DNA from 4 places in the Paenibacillus sp. cl130 genome. Region 3 is predicted to be linked to each of the others. Evidence: riboswitches for the same ligand, from Rfam matches in the RefSeq annotation. Region 3 holds a riboswitch; each other region holds the start of a gene.
What was found. Region 3 has a riboswitch for cyclic di-AMP ahead of BM358_RS24355 (3D domain-containing protein). Riboswitches for the same ligand answer to the same signal wherever they lie in the genome.
Positions count from the first base shown of each region.

Region 1: linked by a shared signal. The riboswitch ahead of BM358_RS17915 (TrkH family potassium uptake protein) and the one ahead of BM358_RS24355 (3D domain-containing protein) in region 3 are both predicted to bind cyclic di-AMP.
Region 2: linked by a shared signal. The riboswitch ahead of BM358_RS25065 (C40 family peptidase) and the one ahead of BM358_RS24355 (3D domain-containing protein) in region 3 are both predicted to bind cyclic di-AMP.
Region 4: linked by a shared signal. The riboswitch ahead of BM358_RS04645 (hypothetical protein) and the one ahead of BM358_RS24355 (3D domain-containing protein) in region 3 are both predicted to bind cyclic di-AMP.

Region 1 covers NZ_FOYG01000006.1:256,555-259,703, forward strand. The annotation lists gene BM358_RS17915 (TrkH family potassium uptake protein) at 1-1,128, opposite strand, end outside; cyclic di-AMP (ydaO/yuaA leader) riboswitch at 1,538-1,690, opposite strand; gene BM358_RS17925 (CPBP family intramembrane glutamic endopeptidase) at 1,952-3,149, shown strand, end outside.
Region 2 covers NZ_FOYG01000014.1:16,563-19,711, reverse strand. The annotation lists gene BM358_RS25075 (M1 family metallopeptidase) at 1-712, shown strand, start outside; gene BM358_RS25070 (hypothetical protein) at 724-1,551, shown strand; cyclic di-AMP (ydaO/yuaA leader) riboswitch at 1,828-1,965, shown strand; gene BM358_RS25065 (C40 family peptidase) at 1,971-2,471, shown strand; gene BM358_RS25060 (GNAT family N-acetyltransferase) at 2,775-3,149, shown strand, end outside.
Region 3 covers NZ_FOYG01000012.1:12,125-15,273, reverse strand. The annotation lists gene BM358_RS24355 (3D domain-containing protein) at 85-1,233, opposite strand; cyclic di-AMP (ydaO/yuaA leader) riboswitch at 1,505-1,787, opposite strand; gene BM358_RS24350 (TatD family hydrolase) at 1,989-2,759, opposite strand; gene BM358_RS24345 (HD domain-containing protein) at 2,802-3,149, opposite strand, start outside.
Region 4 covers NZ_FOYG01000001.1:983,347-986,495, reverse strand. The annotation lists gene BM358_RS04660 (urease accessory protein UreF) at 1-70, opposite strand, end outside; tRNA gene BM358_RS04655 (tRNA-Leu) at 334-416, shown strand; gene BM358_RS04650 (glutathione peroxidase) at 562-1,047, opposite strand; cyclic di-AMP (ydaO/yuaA leader) riboswitch at 1,514-1,686, shown strand; gene BM358_RS04645 (hypothetical protein) at 1,802-2,197, shown strand; gene BM358_RS27125 (potassium-transporting ATPase subunit F) at 2,381-2,458, shown strand; gene kdpA (potassium-transporting ATPase subunit KdpA) at 2,610-3,149, shown strand, end outside.

The sequences.
Region 1 (3,149 bases), on a different contig from region 3:
ATGATGATCTTCGGTTGCCGACAAAATCATGGTCACCCCGATCACGAACAGCAACCCCAGCAGTGTAATGGTCAAAGCCTTGTAAATTCGTCCCTGCGCAAGTCGGTACTTGAACAGTACAATATCTTCACGCCCCCGTAGCATCGAAATCACGGCTCCAATGAGCAGCGCGAATGTTGTGGTCTTAATCCCGCCTCCAGTAGAGCCAGGAGAAGCCCCGATAAACATGAGTATGATGATAAAAAACTGCGTAGCCTGCCGCAAGCCTGCAATGTCCAGTGTATTGGCACCTGCGGTACGAGGGGTTACGGACTGGAATAAAGATCCCAGCAGTTTCCCCCCCCAATCAAGCGAGCCAAGAGTCTTTGGATTCGTAAACTCAAATACAAAAATCACGAGCGTGCCGACTACAATCATAGCGCCCGTCATGCTGAGTACCACCTTAGTATGCAAGGACAGTCTCTTGCGCTTGCGATATTCTGCCAGATCCGACATCACTACAAAACCAATGCCGCCTGAAATAATCAGGAACATAGCTGTAAAATTAACAATCGGATCATATACATAACCTGTCAGGCTGCGAAAGTGCCCGAATAAGTCAAAACCAGCATTGTTAAACATGGAGATGGCATGCCAAATCCCAAAATAAATCGCCCTGCCTACAGGCATATCAAACGACCAGCGAATCGCAAATATTGCAGCACATACGCCCTCAATGACCAGCGAGTACAGCAGCACCTTACGAATCAATCCGACAATTCCTTCGACAGAGGTCTGATTCATCGCTTCCTGTAAAATGAGGCGCTCCCGTAAGGAAATCCGACGTTTGAACACCAGCGCGATCAAGGTAGCCATAGTCATAAAGCCCAGGCCGCCGATCTGAATGAGCGCAGCGATAACAACTTGACCAAAGGTTGTAAAAAAGGTCCCCGTATCCTTTACGACAAGCCCTGTAACACAGGTCGCGGAAGCGGCAGTAAACAAAGCGTCTATAAACGCAAGTGGCTTTCCTGTTGTATTGGAGATCGGCAGCATTAACAATAAACTACCTATTAGAATGATAATGGCAAAGCCCGCAACGAATATCTGCGGTGGAGAAAGCCGGAGCCAGCTTGCATTGGGATTCATCTATTCATCACTTCTCTCCTAATCCTTAAAACTATAAAAACAGTGATTTAATACGGTGTAAGCCCGCTACGCGTTCCATTTGATCTTCCGATCGTCGTTGCCCCTAATTTTTTTGATTTTTCCAAACCTTTAGTAACTATAATTAGCATTCCCTGAATACAGGAAGAATGCATGTCAAGCACTACTCTGCCCCCTGTGCTATTGGCGGGCAGCAGCGAAGGAAGCAGAATTGTTCTGAAGAAGCGAAGCGTTTGCCTTTATCTCCGGATTTTAACCATTAAAGGGGTTATACAATCAAAAAATCCGGGGATAACAGCAATCGGAAGAATAATCTGCACCCGCAGCGGTCTAACCAATCCAAACACTTTTATACACACAAAAATAGACACCGGAAAACCGAGTGCCTGACTTGGTTCCTGCTCATAGCCTACGAGGTTAGCTGACGGATTCGGGCAGCACAGTATGCCCTATTTACACATCCAATCCAGCAGGATCGGCTGTAAAATTCACCCCAGTAACATGGTTCCCCCGTTTTCTCATAGAAATTCGGCTCAACTGTATATCATTACCTATGTATTTTATAGGCATTGCCTCAAGATTATAATCCTTCTATATCCAGATCACAAAACCGATTTCGCCGAAAAAACGTGAAATTGGCTTTATTTTGCGAATGGGCATCGTTTAATCGCAGCTTATCTTATTTTATTGGAACTTTAAAGTGCTTTCACTCTATTTTCATGAATATCGCTGGTCTGTTGGCGGGAACCTGTGCAGTATGATATCTTTAATGGATGTTCTTATTTACAGATTAAGGAGGAAACTCATGAATCCTATCGGGAAACCGGTCGTGCTCACGGCCAACTTCAAAAAATTAGGCTTGCTGGGCGGGATTGGCCTGATTTGCTTTTTTATCTTTCAATTGCTTATTCCCTCGCTTAGCAATCCGAGTCCAGAATCAGTAATGAACGCAAAGGTCATCAGCAAACAAGAAGCGGTCATACACGCATTGGACTTTGCCCGCTCCGAGTTGGGCTATACTGAATCACAGCCAGGGGAGCCTGTCGTGACCTATCAGGCCGAAACAGATTTGTACGGTTATTTATCTAGAGAAAAACTGCTTCAACAGTACGACCGTACATGGAAGAAAAATTACCCTTACGAAACCTTTCGGGTTGATCTGCCTGAATCCTCAGCGAAAAGCAAACTGCAAATTCATGTGGATTTATCCACTGGGAAGGTCGTTAGCTTTAAACGGATCACCTCCAGTACCAATTACACACAGGCTGATATTTCTACGGATGAAGAAGCACGTAACAGGCTTATACGTGTAGCTGAGGACGGCATGACGCTTGAAGCCAAGGAGCAGGCGGCCGCAGTATGGGTTAAGCGCTTTGGTTTTAAGCCGTCGGACTTGAAGCTCGCCACCACTGAAAAAGAAGGTGGATTAAAGTATACCGTAGACGATAAAAAAATCGGCGCCTCGGTACTTACATTGGCTTTTACTTTCGAAGACGGTGATGTTCGCTCCTTCTCTCAAAGCTTTTCGGCCCCGTCGTCCTATACCGATTATATCGAAAAGCAAACATTTTGGGCGAATTGGATGACCTATGCGGGTTATGCCCTATTTAGCTTTGTGCTGGGTGTTCTTGCCATTGTGTATGCGTCACTCACCCGACGACATACTTCATTTGTACGCGGCATTGTTCTGTCCGTTATATACTTTATTGCAAGTATAGCTGGGACAATGAACATGCTGCCTTTATTGCAAGCAGAAGCAGGCGGTAAGGGCATGCTTATATTTCTTATGGTGTTCCAGATTGGTGTTACCTTCTTCATGGCAGTAGCGCTCTACTTCTCCTTGGTCGGCGGTGACGGACTTATGCGTCAGGTTGGACTGAATGCATGGCCGCGTGCGAAAGAGCCGGGCTACGGGCTGTATGTGCTTCGCAGTATGTATGTTGGCTACTTGTGGGCCTTTATTTTACTCGGGGTACAATCCATCTTATTCTTTATACTGGAGC
Region 2 (3,149 bases), on a different contig from region 3:
GGATGAAGGCTTCACCTCCTATGCAGAGGAGCGGCTTATGGAGCAAGAATATGGGCTTACCCCCAACTTGCCATTACAATCGGGACAGATAGCCTCCCCACAGCCGCTAAACCGCGAGTCATGGAAGTACGGCTCGGCTGCTGAGTACGCGCAAAACGCCTACTCTCGAGGCAAGCTGGTACTACGGGGCATTGAACGTCAGGTGGGTATGAAAAAAATGGATCGGATTATGCGGACCTACGTCCAGACGTACCGATTCAAGCATCCATCCTCCCAGGATTTTCAACGTATCGTGGAGAGAGCCACCGGACGCTCATGGAGCCACTATTTTGAACAGTATGTATATGACGGCCAGATGGCGGACTTTTCGGTGGATCATATCACGAACCACAAGCTGGAGAATGGATATGAAGCAGTCGTGACGGTCAGCAAAAAAGGGGCGGATTATCCCAAGATCCCTGTCCAATTTACCTTCAAGGATGGTACCACGATATTCAAGGCTTGGGACGGCGCAGGCAAAAGCACAACTTTTCGGATCAAAAGTACTTCTCCCGTTTCCTATGTAACCCTTGATCCTCTATATACCATTGCACTGGAGAACAAGCACATTAACAATAGCCTAAAAGCCGAATTGGACGAAAAGCAACAAACCCGTTGGAATGTAAGTGTAACCAAGCTGTTAGAAACACTGCTTGGAAGTCTGTCATGGTGAGGTGTCTATAGATGCGGACTGTTATAAAAGAGGGCTGGGCGCTGGTGCGCATACGATTCTATATCGTTATCATTTTATTTCTGTATCGACTACTGTGGGGGGTGTTTCTCTATCGGCTGGTGCAGTCTGCCGTTATCCCGCTACTGCTCCGTTATCCTGATCAGGGTCAAAACGAGCTGGGACAGACCTTGTTTTGGATGGAGAGCCAGATTGCTCTGATGGACAGCCGGGAAGTACATGTGTATTTGTGGATACTACTAGGGGCGACTGTACTACGCATACTGATCACTCCCTTCATTAGAGCCGGAATATATCAAAGCCTGCATACCGATGCGACTGAACCGCAAAGCCTGTCCTTTTTCAAGGGTATGAAACGCCATGGCATGTCGTCGCTGTTGTATTACATCATCGAGTTGGGACTGCTGCTGCTTCCCGCCATTTGGGTAGTACCGAGACTCTACCCTATTGTAGCAGGAGCACTTCAATCTTCCTCTTATCTGCTGCATTTGTTGCCCTATGTCATGGGATGGATGGCATACGGATGGTTCATTCGGCAGTGCATCCTGTATATGCAACTGGGGACTGTCGGTGGTCACGCCATACTATCGTCCCTGCTCGCCTTCTTTCGCCAGCTCCTTCCAGCTGTCGGTATATCTCTTTTGCTTGGTGCTTGTGTGCTGCTGGTCTTCGGTCTATTTGGCACCGTGGCGATGATTTGGACTGGCATGCTGGCGCTCATTCTCCAGCAATCGTATCATTTTGTTACTAGTCTGGTCAGGCTGTGGCATATCAGTTCGCAGTACAGACTATGGCATACCGATATCTCCAGTAGAAGTTAAGCCCTGCCTTTATGTTTTTTACTTCATTTCCGTCTGTCGAAAAATCTTGATTCATATCCGCGCAAACGACACATAACTGAATACTGTTAACAACATCTGTTCCTTGGACATTAGGAGCAGATTTTTTTTGTAACTTTTTGCAATGAAACATTTGCCAAAGCCAGCCGTCTTTGTTACAATAATCGCAGTGAACTGATAGTAACAACTTTGTAATCTTTATTGTAACCTTTATCTCAAAAATAACGTTATTGTGAATACTGCTCTCCAAGGTGCACATCTTAAGTTAAGCCTAATTCCTGGCACCTAGGAAGCGGGGGAACCAGTTTGGGTGAATTGATCTCGCAACAGAGTGGTCATAGGGGAACCTTCTACCGAATCCTTAAGCTAACCTCGCAGGCATTGGAAGGGGTATATTTTTTTTGAAGAAGAAGCTAACGATCGCAGCTATGGGTCTTGCCATTGCCTTTACATCTTTTACATTCGGTGGCGGCAGTGCATATGCAGACTCTAAGATGGACCAGGTCATTCAAGATGCCAAAGGAACGAGCTACAGAAGCGGAGGCACTACACTCGAGGGATTCGATTGCTCCGGCTTCACAATGTATGTATTCAACAAACTGGGAATTAAACTTCCGCATCAATCCGGATCACAATTCAAAATGGGATCTTCTGTATCCCGCGATGAAATGAGACCTGGAGACCTGGTGTTCTTCAACACCACAGGAAGAGGCATTTCCCATGTAGGTATCTTCGTAGGTGAAGGGAAATTTGCCCACTCCTCGACTTCACGTGGTGTAGTAGTTAGCTCACTGAACGAAAATTATTACGCTAACCGCTATGTCGGTGCAAAAAGAATTATGAGCACAGACGCTTACCATTCTGTAGCTTCAGAAATTCCTGATGACGACAACGTAGAATAACTAACGCACAGCAAGCTAACCCTAGCCGCAATTTGATTCTGGCCGGAATCGAATTGCGGTTTTTTATGTCCACAACATCAGCAATTATTATCATTACTGACGAACTGAAGCCTCAAAAGGTTTCAATTTTAGCGAACATCGTCGGTTTTACCGTCAGCGCTGGGGGAGCATATGAGCAGTAATTCCTTCTTATTGAATGTATACCCGACTTGAGTATGAAATAAACACGCTTGCCATTCCCCTGCAACTTGTCTACAATCTGTTGTTAATGATTGAAGTACCTGTAAAAGGAGGATGGAACACATGCCGGCCTCAATATCCAACTATCGGATCGTACCGATGGACGAGCATCAAGCGGCTGCAATCTGTGAGTGGCGCTATGACCCACCTTATAATATATACGGTTGGCTCCCCTGGGAACAAATGAAGGCGCTTGAAGTCGAATTTGGAAGTCCCACGCTTCGTCAAGAGCAATATGTTGCCGTACTGGATGAAGAGAATAAGCTGACGGGATTTGCTCAATATTTTCCTATGATCGGTGTGACCCGGCTAGGTCTTGGAATGCATCCTGAAAGATGCGGACATGGCAAAGGCGCTGATTTTGTCCGTGCCATTGCAGAGGAAGCCCAACGACGCAACCCGAAGAATGAAATTGATCTAGAGGTACTCACTTGGAAT
Region 3 (3,149 bases):
AATAAGAAGAGGATATCCTCTTCTTAGCATGGCATAACTATGTTGTTAATACTATCGCATTGCCCTCAACATACACAACCTGTTTTAGTTGATTTCAGGCTTTACCGGTCCGATAACATAAACGGTTTTACCGTGCTTACGACCAAATTGGTTGGCTCGGCTCAAACTCTCATAATACACATCGATTTTGTGGCCTTTAATCGCGCCACCGGTATCCTCCGCACGGCGGAAGCCCACCCCTTCGATATACACCCACCAGCCGATTGGAATTACACTCGGATCGACCGCGATGGTGCGTCCTTCCGTGACACGTGCGCCGGATGCAGTACGTGTACCGATACCTGGCTCCTGTGAGGAATACGCCGTCATGGAGACATTTTGTAAAACTTTGCTATATTTAAAATTGACGCCTGCTTTACGGACAGCACTGCCCGAACTAACCGTTGTTGCCTTAACGGCATCATTGGGACCGACGGAAGCAGCCAGAACGACCGGTTTTTTCTTCGTTCCTACTGCAATGACTTTATCCACACGGTTCTGTGCAACTTCCTTGTTAACCAGCTGTTTGGATACCAACTTTCCATCATGATATACCTTTTGAACGTGCTGGACGACCACACCCGATTTGCCGCTTTGAATGACCCGATTATCGCCTTTATAAAGACTCGGATCGGCCGTTTTGATGACCTGATAAGGCACCTGTTTTTTCTGTTCGACCTGCTGTTTCTTCACACGGACGATTTTTATGTCCATGTTAGACGAAACAGAGGCATCCAACGCAGGATAAACTTTATCCGTTGATGATAATTTATAGCCCGAGGTACGAATGGCACCTTCTACTGTATTTTCTGTTGTGTACAGCTTTTTCGTCTCATTGCCTGAAGATACTTTGACTTGATTGGCACGTTTAATGACTACGCGATCGCCATCCTGTATTGCTCCATTTAGCGGCATGGAAACTGTATCATGCGGCTGAAGTGAAATGGAATGCTCGCTCAGCAAATCTTGAAGCTTGGATTCCCGGGTTTCTACCGCAGACGCCTTGCCATCGATGACAAAAAAGACTTGTTTTTTAGATTGCGTGTACATCAGAATTAAAATCATAATCGTTAGCGCGATTAGAAAAATAGCAACCAAAGCAGCCTGGCGCACATTCTCTTGCTTCCAACGCAATACGTAAGACATGCTGGATGAGCGTGACTCATGGGTATCCTTTTTTTGGAAAATGCCCATTTCCTCCGTCCTCCTTACATAGCCCGCCGTCTGGAGTAAGACATAGTTGAGATTTGACGTGACTATAACAGATTTTCTACAAGACAAGCCCAAACTGCGACTGTCCTGCACCATGTACCCGTCTTCGCGGCATGCTGTCCTCCCCTGTTTAACCACAGTATGATGACAGATTTTCTTTTATTCACAACAAAAAAAGCCAGAGAAAGAGACTAGAGAGCTCTTTCGTGGCTTCCGGCATGTGTGAATATGCGGGAAAACTCATGCACGAGATGGCTTCTCTCTTGTTACGCTTACGGGGTTAGCTGTCGGGTTCGGACGTAGAGAGTCGCCCTAGCTTGGGTCAACCGCTCATGGCGGTCGCCTTCACATTCACCCCGAAGACCCAGAAAGAAATCGAAATACGGCTCCTCCACCTATTCAATCCCATCCGGGGAAAGAATTTCGGTCGAGCCGGCTGGCGGAAGAGACGTTCCCTTCTTGCACATATGCCGGACGTACTGTAAGCCATATCGGTTCCCCCGTTCCCTGTAAAAGGGACTCAGCGAGACTGGTTCATGAAATGACTTGTTGATGTTTACATTCAAACAACAATTCACTGAAAAGATGATATCCTGTTTCTATGCATGTTGTAAAGCAGGTTTCAAGTACATTTTTTAAAATATTCGGTTAAAATATTGTAATATTCTCGAGTTTCCTGCAACAAATTCATGATTAGCTTCGTCTATCTCTTTATTTTGATCGATTTCTTCACTTTTTCATTGAATGTCAAATCGTTCCAGGGCATTTTGGGTCGTTATTGACACTAATTCCTCCACTGTAATCCCTTTGATTTGGGCTGCAGCCTCTGCTACCAGTCTCACATGTGCAGACTCATTTCGCTTCCCACGAAACGGATGAGGCGTCAGATAGGGAGCATCAGTTTCAATGAGCAGACGGTCCAGCGGCACCTGTGCGAGCACCTCTTTTGGCTGCTTGGCATTTTTGAACGTTATTGGACCACCGAAGGAAAGGTGAAATCCCATATCCAGCACCATTTTGGCAGTTTCCCAGCTACCCGAAAAGGAGTGCATGACTCCGCCAATCTCACTCGCTTTTTCCTCGCGCAAAATCTTAACAATATCTTCATGTGCATCCCGGTTATGGATAACAATGGGCATTTTGAGCTCACGAGCCAGACCAATTTGATTTCGAAACACCCGATGCTGCACATCCTTCGGTGATGTATCCCAATAATAATCCAGACCGATCTCTCCGATGGCTACAACCTTTTTATGACTGCATAACGATGCAATCCATTCTAGATCGCCCTCCTGCATTGTAATAGCATCCTGCGGATGCCATCCAACTGCCGCATAAATAAAATCATACGTCTCGGCCAATTTCATAGTGGATGGAATGGTCTCACGATTAAATCCGATATTGATCATCCGTGTTACTCCTGATTCGACAGCACGTGCTATAACTTCTTCACGATCTTCGTCAAATTGTGGCGCATCCAAGTGAGTATGAGTGTCGAATAAATCCAAGGTTTACATCTCCTTTTTTTACTTACATTTCTATATAGTTGTCTATTCTTTGACAAAATAATTCCTTATTTCGGCAGGAAGCCTGTCTTTTACCGCGTTCAATTTATTCTGGGGAAAATACATATGATATTTTCCTCGGTGAATACCACTTATTGAGCGCACAATTTCCGAAACTTCGGATATTTCACTCACCTCGCCCTGACGTCCAAGCAGTAAAATCTGGTTGTCCGTCGAGCCACCCTGCCGAAACACATCATAAGGAAGATCTGTCGGAAAATCAATTTCAAAATCATATTCAGGGTGCAAACCAGCCTCTTTCAAAGCTTCTCTAATACTGTCAATGGTATCTGTATCCATATTTTCAATCTCTACATATTTATACAATCTACG
Region 4 (3,149 bases), on a different contig from region 3:
CCAGTCCGTTGAAACGGGTGAAGCCACCAACAGGTAGGGAAGGGTCCAACAATAATGCATAGTTCAGCAAGCGGTTGCCTTTATGCAAGGTGGTTCGCCTCCTCGAAGTGAATCCTTATGTTATGTTATTTTACTTTTTACTTGGGGATAACGAAAAATATTCGAAATATATGTAATATATATTTACATTTAAATAGCTTTTGTGTCAAATTAAATATTCTTATCGCTCATATATGTTAGTTAAAATAACATATAAAATAATTATTATATTTTTGTTTACAAATAGTTGATGAGAGAGTATAATAAATCTGTTGCCTCATTACATTATGATTTGCGGTCGTGGTGGAATGGCAGACACGCTATCTTGAGGGGGTAGTGGGCGTACGCCCGTGGAGGTTCGAGTCCTCTCGACCGCATTATATGCAAGACTCAGTTAAAAAAGCATCCTGACACGGTTTACGTGAAGGGATGCTTTTTTTGTTAAGCATTTTTCGTTATATCCTTTTGCCACAGAACAACGGTAGACAACCGGTCGTTTATTAACTGTGATAAAGAAGGATGTCAGTTTTGCTGCAAAAGCTTCTCTATATCTCCCGCCAGCTTATCTGGAGTGGTTTGCGGTGCATAGCGCTTAAATACGTTACCTTCTCGTGTAATTAAGAATTTAGTAAAATTCCATTTGATCGCTTTGGACCCTAATACCCCCGGAGCAGTTTGGGTCAGGTAACGAAATAAGGGGTGCGCTTGATCGCCATTGACATCTGTCTTGGCGAACATCGGAAAGGTAACACCATAATTGATCTGGCAAAACTCGGAAATTTCCTCGCTGGAACCTGGCTCTTGTTTGGCAAATTGGTTGCTGGGAAATCCCAAAATTTCGAGCCCCTGTTCATGGTACTGGTCATATAGCTCTTGTAGCGCTTTGTATTGGGGGGTTAACCCACATTTGCTGGCAGTGTTCACGATAAGCAGAACGTTCCCTTCATATGTGGATAACGGAATTTGTTTCCCTTGCAGGGTGTGTGCATCATATTCATAAACGGTCATAGTATCTCTCCTTATTCAATATTCAGCAATTAAATTGTAAGCAATTAAAAGCAAGGTTGCAAGTTTGGAAAAGCTATATCAAGCCTTTAGCCGCTGTAAAATCGTATTTTGTTCAAAACAGTAAATCGCACCGCAAATGGAGCGAATTAAGGTGTTTCTTCTTATAAAAGCGGGTTCAATCGGTGTTTAGCTGGTACATATAGCGTATTTTCTTCTCTTTTTACAAAAAAAGGCCAAAAACGCTCTACCCTACGCCAATATTGACATGCTTGTCATTTTCGAAAAGGGATGAAAAACAGAGATTGAAGGAGCTGTGAGAAGCATAGTTGCATTGTAAGCGCTATTATTAATATCCTAGGCTCTAAAGGCCGATTTATAACCCCGCAGTTGAGCTTTACAGTCTTCCATGCGCGGGTGTATGATTCAAGACGTAATTTCAAATTAACTTGAATGAAGCAACAACGAAATGTCTATAGCGCTGAATTTTGCAGTTGCAAAAGCGGGGGAACCAATCGAGATTGTACGGCTTCGGAAGCCGTGTGTCTCATGGGGTGAATTTTCAGGTCAAGTGCCAGAAATAGGGCGACTCTCACGTCCGAATCCGACAGCTAACCTCGTAAGCGTACAGGGAGAGGCAACAAACCGCCGTGTGCAGCCATGGTTTATTTTATCATGGATATGTAAGAAGCCGGAGGAAAGCCTTTTTCCTTCGGCTTCTTTTTGTTGTCTTTTTATACCGGGAGAGGAGCTACTGATGGAAGGTCGGTTAATTATTGTCACTGCACCGAATGAAGCGGGCAGAAGTTTTGTGAAATTGCTTATTTTCAAAAAATTGGCGTTTGCAGTTCTCACGAATAGCGCCCAGGAGGAACGACAGCTCAAAAAAATGGGTGTGGAGCACATTGTCCGCATCAATACCATGCAAGCGGGAAAATGGAATTTTCCAAAAAAAGAAATTGGTAGTGTGTATTTGTTCGAGAACAGCTTGAATCTGACGTGCCGTTTCCTGCAAATATGTCGGCCGCTAACATCGGAATCGATCTATGTTATTACGCACGGCTGTAATCCACAAGGAATTTATCGGGGATTGGGAGCGGATCATGTGATCTACACATTGAACGGAGAGGTGGGTTTTCTGCTGAACGGATAAGCACTTATAACATAGTTGTTTTATGATTTTATGATCAAATAAGAATGGCGATCTGAGGACCGATACGGAGGGTATAAACATGATGGATATATACATGCTGCTCGTCATGGCTGTGAGTTATGGAGTGATACTGCTGTTTGTACGCTGGTGTGATGCGCAGACCTCTAAAGGAGGACGAAGAGGATGATCGTTATACTTGGGCTTACGGCTATTGTGTTTATGTATTTAATCTACGCACTCCTGAACCCTGAAAAGTTCTAGTCAGCTATAGGGGATAGAGCGGGCGGGAACAACAGATCTGAATATTAAGCATCATAGGTAGCGGGTTTTCGCAAACGTGTGCACACAATTGGTGCTCTGGAAGCAGGTCTGTTGTTCCAAACGCAGGAGCATTTTGAAGGAGGAATAAAGGATGGAGCTGCTTCAAATTGGAATTGTGATCGTCATATTGCTGCTCTTGGTAAAGCCAGTGGGCACCTATATGTATCATGTATTCTCGAATGAACCCAATCGGACGGATCGGATTTTTGGCGGAACAGAAAAGCTGATTTATAAGATAGTAGGATTGAAGAAGCTAGAAAGCATGCGTTGGACTACGTATGTTATGAGTTTCATTGCAACGAATGTCGTGCTTGTGGCGATCAGCTACTTGCTGTTGCGTTTACAGGGAATGCTTCCCGGTAATCCGGCGGGAAACAGTAATATGGAAGCATCACTAGCTTTTAATACGGTAATCAGCTTTATGACGAATACGAATCTCCAACATTATAGCGGAGAAAGCGGGCTTACGTATCTGACACAGATGGCGTTCGTCACGATGATGATGTTCACTTCGGCTGCTTCCGGTTTTGCGGTTGCTGCGGCTTTTATGAGAGGATTGACGCGGCGGGGTGAAGGGATGGGCAATTTCTTTCAAGATTTTATTAAAGCCATTATAAGGATTTTCCTGCCG